3 regions of the uncultured Paenibacillus sp. genome follow, and region 2 is predicted to be linked to each of the others. Evidence: riboswitches for the same ligand, from Rfam matches in the RefSeq annotation. Region 2 holds a riboswitch; each other region holds the start of a gene.
What was found. A riboswitch is a leader RNA that binds a small molecule or an ion and turns the genes downstream of it on or off. The one in region 2 is predicted to bind cobalamin.

Region 1 (6,716 bases), on a different contig from region 2:
AACAAAATTGCTGAAATCCAAGGCGGCGGCTATCGCGTGGCCATGACCGGAGACGGGGTAAACGACGCTCCGGCGTTGGCTAAAGCCGACCTGGGGATTGCAGTGGGAGCCGGAACGGATGTGGCCATTGAGACGGCGGATGTGATCCTGGTGCGAAGCGATCCGGAGGACGTGGCTTCCATTCTGGAATTGTCCAAGAAAACATACAGCAAAATGATTCAAAACTTATGGTGGGCAACCGGGTATAATATCGTTGCCATCCCATTGGCAGCCGGCGTATTTTATGGCGCGGGCATTCTTTTAAACCCCGCTTTGGGAGCTGTTCTGATGTCGCTCAGCACGATTGTCGTCGCGATTAATGCCAAGCTGTTGAAAGCATGAAGATTTGCCGCCCCGCCGGTGAGGCGAAGGAACTGCAAGAATAAGGTTGTAAAATTGGCAAACAGCAAAGCGGGTTCTTTCCATCGGTTTTCATGCTGGAGAGAACCCGGTTATCCATCAGGTTGTTATGTTTTGATAGGGAGGCTGCCGATGGCCTCCTCTTTCAGACGTTTTCTCGTGTTCCAGTCGAAACGCCGCGCGTTGCTCCAAAAATTGAAATCCCCTGTGTAATACCCTTCATTGTCCACTTGCAATCTTTTTCGGGCGATCATCTTGACGTAGCCGATCACCCGGCTGAAAGTAGCGATGTCATCACTGCCGCAGACGGGGCAAGCGGAAATGTTTTTCCCATCTTCCGCGACGATTTGTGAGCTGCAGTCCAGACAACTCGTGAGCGTTGGCGTCAAAGTGATGTATTGGATCGGTTTATCGAATATTTTCTTTAAATAATCGGCCAATCGTTTTGGCTGAAGCCTGCTTTCAAGGAAATGGTGCAAAATGCTTCCGGACGTCGCGTAAGCTTGAAATTCGGCGCTGTTTTCGATTTGCCGCAAAAAGTCGTCTTCACTGAACGGAAGCATGCAGCCCGATGTCAAATACACATTTTCCCCCGTTCCCTGGACGAAGATGTCCCGATTGTTGCGTTGTGCCCATTTCACATCGTGGCGCGCCAATTTGATAGCCGCATTTTCTCCGGGCGCATACTCGATTCCGCAGGCTACTTTGTCTCTCACGATAAATTCGTTGATTTTTTCCGTCATAAATTGCATGATCCGGTGCGCCAGCTGTTTCCCTTCCTTGTTGTTCATTCCATCGGGGTAACCGATATTGACCAGCCCTTCATGCATGCCGGAAACTGCAAATACGTTGAAATAGTTGGACAAGTCGCGGTTCAATGCGAAAAAAGTCGGATACAGCTGCCGGTTTCGCTCGATCCATCTCCGTTTGGCCATATGCCCTTCCTGCATGACGTTCAGAAACTCTTCGATTTTCGTGAAAAGCAGCGTTTCATCGTGACCGTATTCCAACAGCCCCCGATTCAGGTTCAAGTTCAGCACTTGCACAGCGCCCGTCGATCCGGTCGAACTGCCGAAAATGCCGCTGCCGAGTCTCGACAGTACGGTTAAATCGATTTGCAGCCTGCAGCACAAGCTGCGGCTTACTTCCGGATCACGTGGTTTGATGTACGGATTGAGACGGCGATAGCGTTCATTCTTGAACGGCTCGGTTCGGAAATTCTCGAAATATACTCCGCCCCAGCGGTACATGCCGTCCAGCATTTCGAGGAACAGCCGGTTTTCATAATCGAATGCGTCATCAATCGGTACGGTTAACAGCGGAAAAGTGAACGGGATGCCGGTACCGGTTCCCTGCTTCATGACTTCGATTACGGCCTGGTTGATCCGATCGAAGTATTCGGATGGAATGTCGCGGTAACGAATGTCGAGAGGCGTACCGCCGATCACGACGAAATCGTCCTTGATTTCGTCGGAAGGCTTGCCGAACTCCAGCGTAATGTTGGTGAATGCCGATTGGGATCCGCCGCGCAATGGCATATTCATTTCCCAGATCAGGCTTTGGAACAGCTGCTTCAGTTCGTCCTCCGTGAAGCGGCGTCCTTTGACCGTTTCCTCGTAATACAGGTAGGAAGCGGAAATCGTCGTCATTTGCGACAACATGACGGCACCGGATACTTGCTGGGACATCAGCACGACGATGTTGCTGAAATGCCGGAGCAGCGTTTCAAGCTTTCGAGTCGGTTTCGAGGACATCATATTTTTGGCCAGCGTGGGGATTCCGGCAGCAGCGATGTCTTTGCAAGCGACGCTCAAGCAATATGGGCTTAATTGTTTATCATGAATATAGATTACGCCGTCCCGATACAATTCGGTCAGTTTGGCCGGTAAAATGTGCTGCAGCAAATATTCTTCTTCCGCAAAGTTGGTCAGGTTATGCCGCAACAACGGCAATGAATAAACGAAATTGCTGTTTTCCCTTTTCAAATAATCGGCCTGTTTGGTTTCCGACGGTGATGTAAACGTATCGATGATTTCCTTGGAATGACGAAACATGGTGTTTCCTCCGTTCGATGGTGAATGATTTTATCGGGTGACTTGCGGCGGGTGGAAGGGATTCAAGAAATAGGGCACAACACTGTCGTATTTGGTTTTTAATCCGTTCACATACTCTTGAATTCGTTCAAAGTATTCATCGCTGAGCAGCGGATATCGCACCGTTCTCACTTGGCTTAACCGGCTATTGTGCCGAATGACGGTTTCCACCGACTCAAGGATGTCCCGGCAACAACGTTTCGTAGGGACGGTTCCGATAATCGCTTCGAATAGCTCTCGGTCATCCTCGGGATCGAGACAGTGATACGGCAGCTTCATATCGATATGAACGCCGTCAACCAAATTGTCGGCAAGCATTCGCTGCAATTTACGCGGGAACGTGCCGTTGGTAAAAACAATGATTTTCCCTTTGAAGATCTTTCGCACCCGATTGAGAAAATGACTAATTTCCGAAGCCTCGTTCATCATGAATTCCCCGCCGCTGAATAACACGGCATCGAACATATCGTTGCATTCGCCCAAGCGCTCGATAACTTGTTCGGCGGTTAAATGGCCGTCCGGTTTTTTGGCTATCAATTCGTCATGATTATGACAACCGTAACAGCGCATGTTGCAGCCGTTCCAAGCGTGAATGAGCAGCGATACGTGACCGGGCAAATCATCGAACGTACGAATGAAACGGGGATAAAAAGCCAGCATCCGATTCTCCTTTCCGCGAAAAAAGGCATTTCCAACCACCATCCCCAAAATGAGGTCAGAAATGCCCGTATACATAGAACCAATCGGTTACATACACGAATAACACCTCCCTATCTTCCTTAGGTTAAGCAGTGTCGTCGTTTATGGCAGGTCTCCTGGCTTCGGGTCCATGCGAACGCCGCTTCCTTCCCGTTTCAAGGTGAAACAGTGGATTGCGTGCGGCGTCGCTCGCCGTAACAGTGGAGGGACCGCGTCGGATTTTCACCGAACTTCCCTTTTCAATCGGTCACTTGCATGAAAATGATCCGATACCATAAACCACTATATTTAGTTGTTGGAATGAATGCTAATACAATATATTGAAAAAGTAAAGTGATGGTTGTCATTCGATAATTTTTTATCCGGATTGTGATAAACATCATAAGGTTTATTCTTTGATCTGTGGTATGATTGCCGGGAAAAATCTTGAAAGAACAGTAAACTTGAGATGCACGAGCGGGAGCTGGAAGTTGATCCGGCTGAGAGGAAGGCTGCATTCGCCTTCGACCGCAGAACCTGGTCTGGGTAATGCCAGCGTAGGAATCATGATCTTCTGCCGATCGCAGGGCGCATAGATTCCTATGCGCTATTTTTGTTATTGGAGGAGAAAAGATGATGGGTGATGCTTTTAGTATTGGCGGCGCAACGCTGTCCAGCCGTTTGTTTGTGGGCACGGGCAAATTCGGGAACGATTCCGTGATTTCCGATGTAATCGGACGTTCCGGCGCGCAGGTTATTACGGTAGCGGTAAGGCGAATCGATTTCAATTCGTCCTTTGAAGATGGTTTGACGCACATACCGGACGGCATGAAACTGCTTCCCAATACATCCGGCGCCCGGAATGCGCAGGAAGCCGTACGAATCGCCCTTCTCTCGAGAGAGGGCGGGATGGGGAATTGGATCAAAATCGAGGTTATTCCCGATCAAACCTACCTGCTTCCGGACAATGAAGAAACGATTCAAGCGACATCGATATTGGCGAAGGAGGGGTTTGTCGTTTTTCCTTATATGAATCCGGATCTCATTGCCGCCAAACGGATGCGGGACGCCGGCGCCGCGGCGGTGATGCCTCTCGGAGCGCCGATCGGCTCGAACCGGGGACTGCAGACGAAAGAAATGATCCGCATCTTGATTGAAGAACTCGACGTGCCCGTCATTGTCGATGCGGGGATCGGCAAACCTTCCGAAGCGGCGGAAGCGATGGAAATGGGAGCGGCGGCGGTATTGATCAATACGGCGATCGCGACCTCGGGGGATCCCGCGTCCATGGCCGAGGCGTTCGCAAGCGCCGTTCATGCCGGACGGCTTGCTTATCGATCCGGTTTGGGACCGGTCAAGCAGACGGCGGAGGCTTCTTCCCCGTTAACGGGATTTTTGGGGGGAGAGGGGGAGGCGAATTGAGCTTTTATGAAATCTATTGCAAATCGAAAGAAATGGAATATTCTGAAGCTTTCCGGGAAGCTTCCGGGCAGGATGTGCTCCGCATTTTACGGAAAGACCGACTGAATGAACAGGATTTCCTGATGCTGCTGTCGCCCGCTGCCGGTTCGTGCCTGGAAGCGATGGCTCAAAAAGCGCACCGGCTGACGGTTCAACATTTCGGCCGTACGATTTTGCTGTTCGCTCCTTTATACGTGTCGGACTACTGCGTCAATTCCTGCGCATACTGCAGCTTCAGCGTCGAACATGTTTTTTCGAGAAAAAAACTCGCGATGCGTGAGGTTGAAAGAGAAGGCGCCGCGATCGCGGCTGCAGGAATCAAACATCTTTTGCTGTTGACGGGCGAATCCCCGCAGCAATCGAATCATGATTACTTGAAGGCCTGCATCCTTATCTTATCGAAGCATTTCGCTTCTGTTTCATTGGAAGTTCAACCGATGGACAAATCGCAGTACGCCGATCTTATCGACAATGGCGTGGACGGCCTGACTCTTTATCAGGAAACGTACAAAGAGGATACATATCGCGAGTTACACCGGAAGGGCCCGAAGCGAAATTACTTGTACCGGTTGGATGCGCCGGAAAGGGCCTGTCAAGCCGGAATGAGGACTGTGACGATCGGTCCTCTTCTCGGGCTGGAAGACTGGAGGAAGGAGGTATTTCTGGCGGGGCTGCACGCCCGTTATTTGCAAGCCAGGTATCCCGCAACGGAGATCGGTGTGTCGCTTCCCCGGATCCGCCCGCATTTGGGAGGGTGGAGCCCGGGATCAACCGTGAACGATAAAGAGTTGGTTCAGGCTATGCTGGCGATGCGATTGTTTTTGCCGCGGGCGGGAATTACTCTCTCGACCAGGGAAAGCAAGACATTTCGCAACCGGTTGCTCCGATTGGGCGTGACCAAAATGTCGGCCGGTTCATCCACCGCTGTCGGCGGTTATTCGGACGATAAAGCCGGCATCCCTCAATTTGAAACGTCCGACGAACGCAGTGTCAAAGAAATGCGGTTGTTTTTGCAAAGCCAAGGTTATCAACCGTTACTGGCGGATTGGCCGAAGTTCGGCGGACGTAATATGGCGGTTCATTCCTATAAGTCGTGATCGGAATGACTCACCGCTTTCACCCTCACAACAAGTGGTTTCATTTATGCAGTTTTCCTTTTCATGAATAAGGGTATATTTACTACGTTATGTAATTTTATAATAAGGAACGCTTAATTGCGGTAAAGCTTCCGAATAAGAACGATTCGATGGAGGAAATGATAAAAAAAGGAACACATTAAGGAAATTCGGTAGCGATGATGCAGAATCAAATTTCATAGTAAAGAGGTGAACGCAATGATCAAAGATTACCGTAATGAACACAACGATCATGCTTCGCATCAAGCGGCAACGGCTGTACACGATTGAAATCTACGCCGGAGTCCTTCCGCATGAAAAAGTGGACAAAATCGCGGAAATTCAACGCGCAGGGCATCGGGTGGCCATGACCGGAGACGGGGTGAACGACGCTCCGGCACTGGCGAAGGCCGACCTGGGAATCGCGGTGGGAGCCGGCACGGATGTAGCCATTGAAACGGCCGATGTAATCCTGGTGAGAAGCGATCCGAAGGACGTCGTTTCGATTCTTGAACTGTCCAAGAAAACATACAGCAAAATGGTGCAAAATCTATGGTGGGCGACCGGGTACAATATCGTGGCGATTCCGTTGGCAGCCGGCGTTCTGTACGGCGCCGGAATTCTGTTGACCCCCGCTGTGGGAGCTGTTCTTATGTCTCTCAGCACCATTGTCGTTGCCGTTAATGCCAAGCTGTTGAAGGCATAATGATCCGGCATATGTGTTCGACAAGCGAACGGAATGTGTTTAGGCAGATGAAGGAGATCATGTTCGCGCCGCAGTTGTCGAAGGAGATCATTTATGCTCGGTTTCCTTTTATGTCGTGCATTCCGGTATACGTTCCAATGCGATCGTGAACAGGATTCTGCTGCCTTTCGTCGTCCTGTTCGGATTTTTTGTAGCGGCTTCGAATTCCCCCCCACAAAGATTGCTCCCTGCTGTTCCCCCTTTTCGAGAATGGATTTGGATCTG
Region 2 (6,716 bases):
CCGCCGGCTGCGCCGGGGCCTTCCGGCCGGGCATCCGCCGAATCCGGCGCCTCCGGCAAGATCAACCGGCTGCTTGCGGCCAAAAACCGCCGCCGGTAGCCCCTATGCCGCCGCCGCGCCCCGCTGGACATGGCGCCGCCGCGGCGGTACAATGCTTGTGAGCGGCATCACACAAGCTTGCGAAGGAGGCGCGCGAGGTGGATTTTTTTGCTCGGATTGCCGAGGATAAAATCAAGGAAGCGATGGCCCGCGGCGAGCTGAGCAATCTGCCCGGCGAAGGAAAGCCGCTCGAATTGGACGATCTGTCGCACGTGCCGGAGGATTTGCGAAGCGGCTATATCATGCTCAAGAACGCCGGCTTCGTGCCGGAGGAAGTCCATTTGGCCAAGGAAACGTTGGCGCTGCGGGATTTGATCCGCATGAGCCGCCATGACGGCGAGCGGGCGTCCTTGAAAAAGCAGCTGTCGGAAAAGCAGCTTCGCCTGCGCATGCTGATGGAGCAGCGCGGCATTTCGGACAGTTCGGCTTTTACGCAGTATGAAAACCGGATTCGGAACAAAATAGAGGGGGAATCGGAAGATGTATGAGGAATGGTCGGCTCAGGATCTGAAGGATCGGCTTGACCGCGGCGAGAAGCTGAACCTGGTGGATGTGCGCGAGCCAGAAGAATGGCGGGAGGGGCACATCGCGGAAGCGCGCCATATCCCGTTGTCGCAATTCACCGAGCGTGTCGGCGAATTGCATGCGGAAGACGAGGATGCGCCGCTCGTTTTCATTTGCCGGAGCGGCAACCGCAGCGGCCGCGTATGCGACTATTTGTCCCAGCAGGGCTATACCGTCGTCAACATGGCGGGCGGCATGCTGGCCTGGCCGGGTGACGTCCGAACCGGAGACTGATCCGGCGGCGGGCGTCCTGTCCCGTCCGGCTGGCCCCATTTTCCAAGCAACCGTCAATTCATTGAATCGAGAGGAGTTGCGCACGCATGATCACCATTACCCGCGCGCCATGATGCAGGGCTGGGAGTCGATGAAGCCGTCGATCGTGTTCCAATGCGACGATATCGACGGAACGTACGAGCGGATGAAGGCCAACGGCGTTAAGTTCCTCGAGGCGCCGAACAAAATGCCGTGGGGCACCTACGCGCGCTTCGCCGACGAGGACGGCAACGAGTTTTTGCTGAAAGGTTAGTCCTCCGCCTGCGCGACGAGCTTGCATCAAACCCGGCTCATTAACGGACCCGTTTCCGCTATTGAGCCGAATTTTTTCGGGTGACATTTGAAAATCAATTTTAGTGAACATTCATTGCTTTTGTTATAATGAATTTGAGGTGATCGGCATGAACCCGTTAAGCGATCAAACGAAAGAGGAAATTCTCCAAGCGCTTGAAGGCAAGAAATTGGGACTTTTCGTTGTGAAGGGCAAATTGGTTTCCGTGGGAGTGGAGAATTTCATATCAAACGAGGAAGATGATTCCGAGTTGGACTTGGCCCAAGAAATTGAGATGTATCCTGAACTTGAAGCTTCTCTGCAAAGATATTTGGATAATCCCGACATGAAAGGGTATACGGCCAGCGAACTGAAGGAGAAGCGCCGTGCCAGAAGAAGATAAGCGACCTTTCCGGATTGTTTTTAAGGGTGAGTTTGATATGTGCTTGGATCGAATCGCCGCTTTTTTTTCGGAACAAGGACTTGAACCGTTGCAATGGTGGTATGACAAAGAAATCGAGATAATCGACCATATTGAGCATATGCTAACATTTAATCCGTATGTCGGGCATGTAGTCGAAAAGGGCAGCTTTAAAGGGCTTCGGCGAATTACCTGCGGGAAAAGCAGGCATATACTGTTGAACTATTTGATATATTATGCCGTTCACGAACAAGATCGCGATGTGGATGTAATTAATATTTTACCTTCAAGAACGAAGCGAAAACGCGTGACAGAGTAGAACACTTTTTTATAGGCTGGCAACCTTTAAGACGCGAGGGGCGAAGTTCGTCTTCTCAGCGGTAAGAGGGCCGAGAAAAAATTCAACTAATACTTGCATTTTACAACCATTAGCGTTATACTCAGCATGAGGTGAACGGGATGGAAGAATTGCGCAGCACGATCCAGACGATGGCGAGACGGTTCGGTTTTCTGAATAAAAATTGCTGCGTAGTCGCCGGCTGCGATATTTCGCTCGTCCAGAGTCATATCCTGTACGAGATCGATCGCCGGCACGAGCCGTCGATGCAGCAGGTGGCGAATGCGCTGGGGATGGATGTGACGACGTTCAGCCGGCAGATCCAGTCTTTAATCAAGATGAAGCTTGTCGTCAAAACCGCTTCCTCCGCGGATCGCCGCGTCTATTTGCTGAGCCTTACGACGGAAGGCAAGTTTGCGGCCACGGCAATCGACGAAGAAATGAAACGTTACTTGAACGAGGTCTTTTCGCGCATGAACGAGTTCGAGCGTGAGACGGTCATTCGCTCGCTTAAGCTGCTGAATGACAGCATGGCGAAATCCAGCGTATGCTGCAGCCCGTTCATGTAAGCGTGCTTTTGTTATCCTATACTTGCATTATGCAAGTATTTAGGGATATATATCTTATTTAGTGGAGGTGATTCCAATGGCACAACCGATCGTTATGATGGCTGATGGCTGCTGCGGCGGAACGGGCGGACGTTAAGGCATTTTTGCATCCGATTGGCACAAAGAGCGGTTCGGCGTACAGCCGGACCGTTTCTTGTGCATTTGGCAGAGCAACGGATATTGTCGATATAGACAACTTTTATCCGGTAGTGGTATAGTAACTCTTGCAATAATCGAATAGGTTTGGATACGGGTGCCGAACGTTCCGCAAGGGACGACAGGCATAATAGGGAAGTCCGGTGAAAATCCGGCACGGACCCGCCACTGTAAGAAGTCCGGAAGGCACCAAAGCCGTCCGCAAGCGAGCGCCATTCAAGTCACTGGGCAACCGGGAAGACGGCGCGCGTGAGCTTCGAGTCAGGAGACCTGCCCGCATCGTGAACGCTACCTACGTGGACTTAGGGAGGTGTTGGAATATGGCCCGCAGCCGCTATCCGCACGGTGTACCGCCGGATCGGAGCAAGCTCGGCGAACCGGCGACCGGGGGACCATAGCATTTCCGACACGAATCGGGAATGCTTTTTTTTATTTTCCAGCAAGAATGCGACGATTACTTTATAACCGGAAATGGAGAAGATGAACACGATGAACGACCGATTGGAACGCAAATTTACAACTGCGCGGGCAATCCGCTTGCTTATGATCGCTTTGCTGGCGATGGCGCTTACTGTGCTTGCCGCTTGCGGCGCCGGCAGCGACAATGCCGCGAACGGCAGCGGGGTGAACGGCAGCGCCGGGCAAACCGAGAACGGAACGGCGAACGGCGATGCGGGTGAAACGAACGACGGCGGCCAAGCCGCGAACACGGCGGAAAAGGAGCCGGCCGACACGGCCGACAGCGCCGAATCCGCCGCCCAGACGACTTACCCTCTGACGCTGACCGATGCGACCGGCACGGAGGTCACGATCGCCGAACAGCCGGCGAAGGTCGTATCGATTACGCCGAGCGAGACGGAGATTCTGTTCGCGATCGGAGCCGGCGGCGCCGTGGCGGGCGTCGACGACAACAGCAACTACCCGGCCGAGACGGCGAACCTGCCGAAGGTCGGCGGCTTCAAAATGAACGTCGAATCGGTTGCCGGCCTCAACCCCGATCTGGTCGTCGCCAATGCGAGCATCAACGGCCAGGTGGTCGAGGATCTTCGCGCGTTGGGCATCGTCGTGTTCGCCTCCCAGCCGAAAACGATCGACGAGACGATCGCCCATATCGAGGAAGTCGGCGTCATCGTGAACAAGCAGGCCGAAGCGAAAGCGGTGGCGGACAAAATGCGCGCCGACAAGCAGGCGGTCGTGGACGCCGTGAAAGGCGCCGAGCCGAAAACCGTATACCTGGAATTCTCGCCGGGCTGGACGGTCGGCAGCGGTGAATTTCTCGACGAAATCGTGACCCTCGCCGGCGGCAAAAACGTGGCGAACAGCCAGCCGAGCTGGTATGAAATCGATCCGGAGGCCATCCTCAAGGCGAACCCGCAGGTCATCCTGTATCCGGAGATCGAGGGCGACACGACGATTCCCGACGCGATCAACAGCCGGCCTGGCTGGGATCAGATCGACGCCGTGAAAAACAAGCAGGTGTTCGCGGTTCCGAACGATCCGCTCGTGCGCGTCGGCCCGCGTCTGACCGACGGGCTTCGGGACGTGGCGAAAGCGATCCATCCCGACCTCGTTCAATAGCCGCATATGAAACTGAAAATCGTCACATACGGAGGAGCAGCGATGCTTCTCCTTGTCCTTTCCGCCGTCGTTTCGATCTCGATCGGCTCGGCCGGCTATCCGATCGCTAAAGTATGGGCCATTATCGTTCATCAATTGCCGTGGAATCGGGGAGAAGCCGTGGAATGGACGGCGCTTGACGAAGCGGTCGTCATTCAGGTTCGCCTGTCCCGGATCCTGATCGGAGTACTCGTCGGCGCGTGTCTCGGGCTTGCGGGCGCGGGCTTCCAGGGTGTGCTGCGCAACCCGCTCGCCGACCCTTATACGCTCGGCGTCGCTTCGGGAAGCTCGATCGGCGCGGCCTTCCTGATCCTGTTCGGGGTGCAGTCCGCCGTCGGCATCTGGACGGTGCCTTTCGTCGCTTTCGGGACCGGCATGGCGACGATATTCGCGGTGTTCTGGCTTGCCCGGCAGCAAGGGCAAATGCGAATCGAAACGCTGATCCTGGCCGGCGTCATCGTGCAGGCTTTTCTCGGCGCATTCGTCTCTTTCATGATTTCGATGTCGAACACCGTCGTCAACGAAATCCTTTATTGGACGATGGGCAGCCTGTCCAAGCGGAACTGGGAGCATGTCGCGCTTGTGCTTCCGTTCGCAGCGCTCGGTTTGCCTGCGATATCGGCATTCGCGCAGCCGATGAATCTGTTCGTCCTCGGCGAACGCCAGGCCGCCCATCTCGGCGTCAATGTCGAACGCACCAAGCTGACCGTGCTGACGATCTCGACGCTGCTGACGGCGGCGGCCGTGTCGGTATCGGGCGTCATCGGCTTCGTCGGCCTTGTCGTGCCGCATCTGATCCGTCTCATTGTTGGACCTGATTATCGGCTGGTCGTGCCGTTGTCCGCGATTGTCGGCGGCATCTATGTGCTGTGGGCGGACACGCTCGCCCGAACGGCGCTGAGCCCGAAGGAAATTCCGCTCGGCGTGCTGACCGCGCTGATCGGCGCGCCGTTTTTCGCGTATTTGCTGAAGCGCCGCAAAGCCGGCCTGAAGGAGGGCTGAAAACATGATCGACGTACGGAATGCGGTCAAACAAATCGGCGGCAGCCGTGTGTTGGACGGGGTAAGCTTCACGCTTGCGGAAGGCGGCATGTACGGCATTATCGGCCCGAACGGCGCCGGCAAGTCGACGCTGCTGTCGCTGCTTTCCGGCGTGGAGCCGGCCGGCGGAGGCTCGGTCAATCTGCGGGGAGAACCAGTGAAGGCATACAAAGGCAAGGATTTGGCGCGCTGGGTGGCCGTGCTGCAGCAGGAGGGACTGCCGGCGACGGCTTTCACCGTGCGCGAGGTCGTCGGCATGGGACGTTATCCGCATCAGAATTGGCTCGGCCACGAGGAGAAGGATGCCGGCGAGCTGATCGAAAGCGCGATGCGGACGCTTGGGCTGACGAAGCTGGCTGAACGGCGGCTGAGCCAGCTGAGCGGCGGCGAACGGCAGCGCGTCGCGCTGGCAAAGGTGATGGTGCAGGAGCCGGAGCTGATATTGCTGGACGAGCCGACCACTTATCTGGACATCGGCCATCAGGTTCAGCTGCTCGACGCGGTACGGGATTGGCAGAAGCAAAAAAGGCTGACGGCCGTCGCGGTGTTTCACGACCTGAATTTGGCGGCGCAATACTGCGACCGGCTGCTCGTATTGGCCGGCGGCAAGCTTGCAGCGGACGGCACGCCGGCCGAGGTGCTTACGGAGGAGACGATCAGCCGGGTGTACGGGACGGATCCGATCGTTCTGCGGCATCCGGACAATGGCGCTCCCCAGGTGCTGCTGAGACCGCGGGCTGCGCGCAAATCCGATCAGACATTCATGCCGCTGCGCGGCACCGCTGATGAATGAAAATTTTAATTTTCAAGGCAGAAAGCATCGTTTCTACGTTAGTCCGTTAGTGCTAATATTGACGCGCTCCGTTGGAATTCATCCAATGAAAACCAAGTTACGGATCTCTTCTTATCGTTTCACTGGATTTCATCCAGCAAAATTAAGCCTCCAGGGGGCTGTGAGTGGAAAGCGGCCGATTTCACTGGATACTTTCCAACATAAGCCGGCATCTACCGCTAAAACAAGCCGTTTGATTGGATGAAATCCAATCAAGTTTAAATGACTGTCATAAGAAGCCTGGATCCGTTGCCTCGACAAGCTGCAACAGACACATATGTCAGCCTGTCGCGACAAGTTGCGGGCGGCGTATGGCCCTTTTCTATAAAATGATCCCATCATCGTGAAAGGAGACCGTGTCATGGAGCTTGAATTGAAGCTGCGTCAAGTGTGCGAACGAATCGGACCGCTGGACGAAGCCGCGATGGCGGAAGCCGCCGCAAGGCTGGACAGCCTGACGAAGCCGCCGGGCAGTCTCGGCAGACTGGAGGAGATCG
Region 3 (6,716 bases), on a different contig from region 2:
CTGCTCGTGCCCTGCACCATGACGGCAATCTTTCCATCCAGCATGGCGGATACCGCCACATCCGGCCGTTCCGTGTACCGATGCTGGGGAAAAGGGGAGTAGGTGGAATCCTCAATGATTTGTTCGATAAAGGAAGTCTCCAATATTTCGAGCTGTTTGATTTGCTCCACTCTTTTTTTGAATTCTTTCAGCAATGCGGGGTCTACCGCCCCTTCGACGTATCCGTAAGCGACATTCGTTTGGGTTTCTCCGCCTGCCATGATCGTTTCGATCTTGAATTTAGGGCTCTTCAGGCGCAGTCGAAGAAGCCCGAGATTTTTTTGCAGGTTTTCGACGGTGCTCTCCCGCGGGCCCTGCACAACCGACTCGTTGGCCGGTTCGGTAACCTGCCTCGTCTCGACGGACTGCGCTTTGTAGCTTAACGCTTTGTTCCATTGGTTAAGCAGGATGACGATGCGTCCGTTAGAAATATGTTCCACGACGAGATTGAAATCGTTGAGAACCGTCGGTTTTTTCTGCGCAACCCCGTCGTGCTCAAAAAAAGAGATGAATTGCTCGGGCTTGATCGTCGTCCCGGGACCGACCTCATGCGTGACGAGATCCTGCAGGGATGTCTTCATAAAATTGATCTTGTCTTCCTGTACGAGCGAATCGTAATAAACGGAACAAGCCGTGTGCTGCAGTTCGGGACCGTAATTCCAATGCTTGAACACAATATCCGAGCTGACCGCGAATATCTTTTCCAGCTGACGCAGATTGTCCGACAGCTTCTCGGAGATCGGAAGTTGTTCCTTATTCGCCTGTGATGTTCCGCCGGCAGTATTGGTGGTCATCCACGTCACCCAGTTTCCGTTTGCTGTACCAATTTGTGTTAGTATGATTCTTCCTGTGATGAACTATACATTTCCCTGTATGGGCATATCTATTTCAAAGCCGGCTGATATAATCCGCAGTCCGAAGCGCCAATGCCACGGCGGTCAGTGTGGGATTGGCCGTTCCGCTCGTCGGGATCACGCTGTTATCCGCCGCATAAAGACCGGATATGCCGTGTACCTGGCCGTGAAGGTCGGTTACCGATGTATCGGGGTCATATCCCATTCGGCAGGTTCCTGCGTCATGAATCGCCTCTGTCAAAGGCCCCGGTTCCTCTTCGACGGCAGTGGCCTGCATGGCGGAAAAAAGCCGTCTGACCCCTTCCTGCATGTCGCGAATGACCGCCTGATCCTTCTCGCTATAGGAAAAATGGACGCGGATAACCGGCACCCCGTATTCATCCCGCTCCAGCGGATCCAATTCGACCCGGTTCTCAAATCGCGATTCGACTACGCCGAAGGCGCCGGCTACGACTCGCAACCGTTCCTGCAGCGGCTTGACGAGATACTGCTGGTACGCATTGTATTCTTCCGGGGGTCCCCCGATCATGACTTGGTAGGGACGGTCTTCCCTGCCGGGAATTAATATGCCGAGCGCCCCCAGCACCTCCGGAAATTGTTCACGGTCAAAATATCCGGTCAACCCCTGAAGCGAATGGGTGGTCAGATAATGGCCGATCGCCCGTCCCGGAATCCCGGAAGCAAGCAGCAGACGAGGATTCTCGAACGTGCTGGCGGAGAGGACGACGGTCTTGGCCTTCATGACATACGACTTCTTGTCCGGCGTCATGACCCTCACGCCGGTTACTCTCTTTTGCCCGGTAAGGATCTCCACGGCCCGGGCATTGACGGCCAAGTCGTAAGGCCGCCGGTTCAGCGCTTCGGCAAACCAGGCGATCGAGCTGAAAGCGGCATTGGAGTGAAGCTGTCCGTATCGGGTCGGCTCGAGGTCAACGGCGATCGGCATCGGGACAGCATCCGGAAAGCCCCGTTCGAGAAGCCGTTCAAGCAGGACGCTCGTGTAATAGGATCCTTCCTGATAAAAGGGAGTGACGCCCATGGCCCGTTCGGCGATCGCGTAATAATGCTGCAGTTCTTTTGCCGGAACGGGCCACCCTGCCGTTTCGGAAACGGGCATCCGCGGCGCCACTAATTGCCAAGCGAGCGTCCTGCCGCCGAATGCGATCAGCTCTCTGAAATAAGTTTGCTCAACCGGTCTTGCAACTTTATCGAAATATTGCCTGAAGCGCGGAAGAGAGTATGTGGGAATATTATAAAAATGGGTCGGCAGCAGCAAATCGCCCGCTTCCACGACGCCGATTTTTTTTCCGTTTGCGCCCCATTGTCGGGCTAATCTCCACAGAACGGCGCCGCCCCCCGCTCCCGATCCGACAATGAGCACATCGTACTCCGTTTGCGCCATTCGCTCCGGCGAAGTGAGCGGTATCCATTCGTTCCGGAAATCCGTTCGGCGGGGAGAGGATGCCGCGGGCTCCCGGTTTCCCATCGATATCGAATAGGGCGGCAGCCTAACCGGTTGACCCGAAAGGTTTGCGTCAGGGCTACCCACATGCGGGTTGAGGGAAATAAGCGCTTCCAGCGAAACATTCCGGCGGCGTGCAATGTTCCTTAACGCCTCGCCGTCACTCGCGATATAAATCCTCATAATCCCCTTCCTTCCGCAGCGCCTTAAGAGGGCTCCTTTTCTACAAATCATCGTATGATTTATATGAAAGAAGCAGGTGAATGATGACATCGCGGACTCGAGCTTATCTGGCCGCCCAAGCCATTCCGCGTCTCATCATGGTCAGCACTTCGGGTATCATCACAATGTCGGCCGAATGACCGAGCGCGTTGTAAAACACGCGTCCCTTGCCGTATTTTTTGGTCCACACGACGGGCATGAACACGGGTCTCCACACTTCGGGCGGATAGGTCTCATAATAAGAAGTCGCCAGAACCTCGATTGCCGGATCGATCAGCATGTAGTAATGTTCGGTGGCGACTTCGAAATCCGAAATCCCGCGGGTAATGGGGTTTTCTTTGTCCTTGATAAGCACTTTGAAGCGGTATCCGGGATGCGCCGCAAAGTTTCCGCCCACCATCAACTGGTATCTGGATTCACAGGGAAACGTATATCCCATGCCGCCGTGCAGCCCCGCCAGTCCGGTTCCGTTGCTGATCGTCTCGAGCAAATTGTCCAATTGCTGCGGAGTAACGGTGCCTTCCGTCCAATTAGGAACAATCAAATCCATTTGCATCACTTTTGCCTTGTCATTAAAAACGTCCCATGTCTCGGATATTTCCACATCAAAATTATCCTGCCTCAATAAATCGGCCAAAATTTCGGCAATTTCCTTCGGCTGGTGCGGCGCATACCCGCCTGAAACGATCAAAGCCTTTTTGGTCCTTTGCCGAAAGCCGTTAGAACGCGTATGTGTATGAATCCGAACACGCACTGTACGATCCATCCCTGCTGTTCCTTTCCTGTTTGAACTGAAAACAGATTCAGAGACAGTATATGCGGCAGTCCCGCCGTATGCTTATGGCCGAAGACCTCATACGATGACGGACACTGCACAACATGGCTGTCACAACATGCTTGCCAAACGGTTTTGTATCGGTTACGATGAACTTCATGAACCCATCATAAAACTGAATATCGGAAACAGGTGCCTATCCGACAACAAGATGCCCGGATCGGCTTAAAAGGGAAGTTCGGTGCAAAACCGACGCGGTCCCGCCACTGTATATGGAAGAGTCGCAGCAAATAGGCCACTGGTTGCAAACGCAACCGGGAAGGCTGCTGTGGATGATGACGCCAATAGCCAGGAGACCTGCCTGTTTCAACGGCACTGCTTTACCTACGGGAGATAGGGAGGTGTTAGACGGCAACCAACGTTCTATAACGGCGGCGTCTTTCCCTTTGTCATATTCGGGGAGAGACGCTTTTTTTATTTGTCTGTAAGCCATTTATCCAAGCGGGAGGAAAAGAAAAAATGCAAGGAAAAGTCACAGTTGCAAATCTTGGATATCCAAGAATCGGGGAAGATCGGGAGTGGAAAAAAACGCTGGAAGCGTTCTGGTCGGGAAAGTGCGGCGAAGAGGCTTTCTATGCCGAGATGGAACGGATTCAGCTCGCGCATCTCGAAGTTCAGAAAGCGAAGGGACTGGACTCTATTCCGGTCAACGACTTTACTTATTACGATCACATGCTGGACATGGCGGTCATGCTGGGTGTCGTGCCTGCACGGTTCGGCCACACCGGAGGAGCTGTTCCGATAAGCACTTACTTTGCCATGGCACGCGGGAACGAGAATGCGGCAGCATGTGAAATGACGAAATGGTTCAATACGAATTACCATTACATTGTTCCGGAGATCGGAGAGGCGGTTCCTTGCCTGACGGAGAACAAACCGCTTGCCGCTTACCGCTTTGCCAAGTCCAGAGCCGGAATTGAAGGAAGGCCGGTCATCGTCGGTCTTTATACTTTTTTAAAGCTGTCCAAGGGTTTCCCATCCCATCATCTTGCCGATCAAATTGAACGGTTCCTTCCTGTTTATGTGGAACTGCTGAAACAACTGGAACAGGAGGGCGTCGCCTGGGTTCAGATTGATGAGCCCGCACTCGTTACGGATACGAAAGCGGAAGAGTTTGAAAGAGTGGAATTGATTTACAATACAATAAGGGATCGGGTTCCGCAATTGAACATCATGCTGCAGACCTATTTCGAGGCGGTCGACAACTATGAGCGTCTTGTAAATTTACCGGTTGACGGCATCGGTCTTGATTTCGTGCATGACAGCGGAGCCAACTTGAAATCTCTGAAACAGTATGGTTGGCCCGACAACAAATCGCTCGGTGCGGGCATTATCGACGGACGCAATATATGGCGTTCCGATCTGGATGCCAAATTAGCCCTCATCCATGAGATTCTGGAACATGTACCCGGTCACCGGCTCATTCTGCAGCCTTCCTGCAGCCTGCTCCACGTACCGGTTTCGTTGCAGCGGGAATTGAAGATGAACAAGACGATAAGAGACGCGCTTGCTTATGCCAACGAGAAGTTGGATGAATTGACTCTTCTCAAATCCGCAGTATCGGATAATATGACCGGCGATCTCGAAGCAAGCCGCACTGCGCTTTCCTTGTTCCGCAAGCTTCCGGAACGGAATCGCCCGGATGTCGCCGCTCAGATGGCCGGTATCGATTCACTTCGGGACAAGCGGAACCTTCCATTTCAATCCCGCTTCGAGGTCCAGCGCCTCAAATGGAACCTTCCGCTCTTGCCGACCACGACGATCGGCAGCTTCCCGCAAACAGCCGAGGTTCGCCAGGCACGTCTGAAATGGCGGCGGGGAGAATGGGATGACGCCAGATATGGCATGTTCGTACGGCAGCAAATTGAACAATGCATCAAGGTTCAAGAAGAAATCGGATTGGATGTGCTCGTTCACGGGGAGTTCGAACGGACGGATATGGTTGAGTTTTTCGGTGAAAAATTGGCCGGATTCTTGTTTACCCAGAATGGTTGGGTACAATCGTATGGCTCCCGCTGCGTCAAACCGCCGGTTATTTACGGAGACGTCGCATTCACAGGAGCCATGACCGTAGAGGAAACCGCCTACGCGCAATCCTTGACCGAGTTGCCTGTTAAAGGTATGCTTACGGGCCCGGTAACCATTCTAAATTGGTCGTTCGTACGCGATGATCGCAGCCGGGAAGAGGTGGCCAATCAAATCGCGCTTTCCCTAAGGAAAGAAGTGGAGGCGCTGGAGAGCGCCGGCATCGAGATGATTCAAGTGGACGAACCGGCTATCCGCGAGGGACTGCCGCTCAAAGAGCGGGATCAGGCGGCGTACCTGGAATGGGCCGTCAAAGCGTTCCGAATCGCAACCGCGAGCGTGAAGGATACGACTCAGATTCACACTCATATGTGCTATTGCGAATTCCACGATATGATCGATTCGATTCTGGCGCTTGATGCGGACGTCATCTCCATCGAGACATCCCGAAGCCATGGCGAATTGATTGCCAGCTTCGAGCTCAACGGCTATGACCATGGGATCGGCCTCGGCGTGTACGACATCCACAGTCCGCGCGTTCCGTCCGTGGACGAAATGTCCGAAATGATCGATCGGGCACTCCGGGTGCTCGATCCGGAGCTGTTCTGGATCAATCCCGACTGCGGGTTGAAGACACGCGGTTGGGAAGAGACGGCCCATGCGCTGAGGAATATGATCACAGCCGCGCGAGCAGCCAGAGAAAAGCTGACCGGCGTTATTCATTAAGAGTGAATGGACCTGTAAAAAACGATTACAGGGGGAATTCATGCGAAAAGATCTATTGCATTTCTTGCTTACTGTCAAAGAAGAGCGAGTCATGTATTCGATGATTAGCAATATGAATAAGGAAGATCTTATCACTTTGTTTCAATATTTGTCCTATACATCTTCGGACATTCAAGAACGCTGGCACACTGTTTACGAAAGATTGATGGATTACCGTTCTTTCTTTCAACCATAACCGTATTGCCGGCTTTAAAAAATCGCTGCAGGAATATGAGATCCCTTTTGCCGACAACATGGTGCTCCGAACGCCGGGGGATATGGACAGCAGCTATCACTTCATCGGCAGCCTGTTTGCGCATGAGCGGCCTACGGCCAAGCACTTGGTCGACATGCTCCTGCAGCGAATCAACGATCCCGGCAGCACGCCGGCAGCGATGATCAAAAAGCCGGAACTCGTCGTCAGGGAAAGCACCAAAAAAGCGCCGTAGCCGTTCATAGGTCAAACGAAACCCTGTCCGGTACGGACAGGGTTCATATACATGCCGTCAACGCG

Region 1: linked by a shared signal. The riboswitch ahead of RWM61_RS13565 (radical SAM protein) and the one ahead of RWM61_RS17320 (ABC transporter substrate-binding protein) in region 2 are both predicted to bind cobalamin.
Region 3: linked by a shared signal. The riboswitch ahead of metE (5-methyltetrahydropteroyltriglutamate--homocysteine S-methyltransferase) and the one ahead of RWM61_RS17320 (ABC transporter substrate-binding protein) in region 2 are both predicted to bind cobalamin.

What each region holds. Positions count from the first base shown of each region.
Region 1 covers NZ_CAUPYC010000042.1:28,221-34,936, forward strand. Annotated here, with positions in the region: gene RWM61_RS13555 (copper-translocating P-type ATPase) at 1-381, shown strand, start outside; gene nrdD (anaerobic ribonucleoside-triphosphate reductase) at 507-2,453, opposite strand; gene RWM61_RS13565 (radical SAM protein) at 2,484-3,227, opposite strand; cobalamin riboswitch at 3,280-3,483, opposite strand; TPP riboswitch at 3,638-3,751, shown strand; gene RWM61_RS13570 (thiazole synthase) at 3,807-4,592, shown strand; gene thiH (2-iminoacetate synthase ThiH) at 4,589-5,728, shown strand; partial or broken gene RWM61_RS13580 (HAD-IC family P-type ATPase) at 6,036-6,452, shown strand.
Region 2 covers NZ_CAUPYC010000072.1:91-6,806, forward strand. Annotated here, with positions in the region: partial or broken gene RWM61_RS17285 (hypothetical protein) at 1-99, shown strand, start outside; gene RWM61_RS17290 (DnaJ family domain-containing protein) at 198-587, shown strand; gene RWM61_RS17295 (rhodanese-like domain-containing protein) at 580-897, shown strand; gene RWM61_RS17300 (VOC family protein) at 935-1,189, shown strand; gene RWM61_RS17305 (hypothetical protein) at 1,338-1,610, shown strand; gene RWM61_RS17310 (hypothetical protein) at 1,594-1,947, shown strand; gene RWM61_RS17315 (MarR family winged helix-turn-helix transcriptional regulator) at 2,088-2,534, shown strand; cobalamin riboswitch at 2,808-3,022, shown strand; gene RWM61_RS17320 (ABC transporter substrate-binding protein) at 3,219-4,307, shown strand; gene RWM61_RS17325 (iron ABC transporter permease) at 4,314-5,348, shown strand; gene RWM61_RS17330 (heme ABC transporter ATP-binding protein) at 5,353-6,180, shown strand; gene cobT (nicotinate-nucleotide--dimethylbenzimidazole phosphoribosyltransferase) at 6,581-6,716, shown strand, end outside.
Region 3 covers NZ_CAUPYC010000018.1:398-7,113, reverse strand. Annotated here, with positions in the region: gene RWM61_RS08305 (spore germination protein) at 1-833, opposite strand, end outside; gene RWM61_RS08300 (GMC family oxidoreductase) at 928-2,538, opposite strand; gene RWM61_RS08295 (ThuA domain-containing protein) at 2,642-3,268, opposite strand; cobalamin riboswitch at 3,526-3,732, shown strand; gene metE (5-methyltetrahydropteroyltriglutamate--homocysteine S-methyltransferase) at 3,872-6,163, shown strand; gene RWM61_RS08285 (hypothetical protein) at 6,481-6,651, shown strand.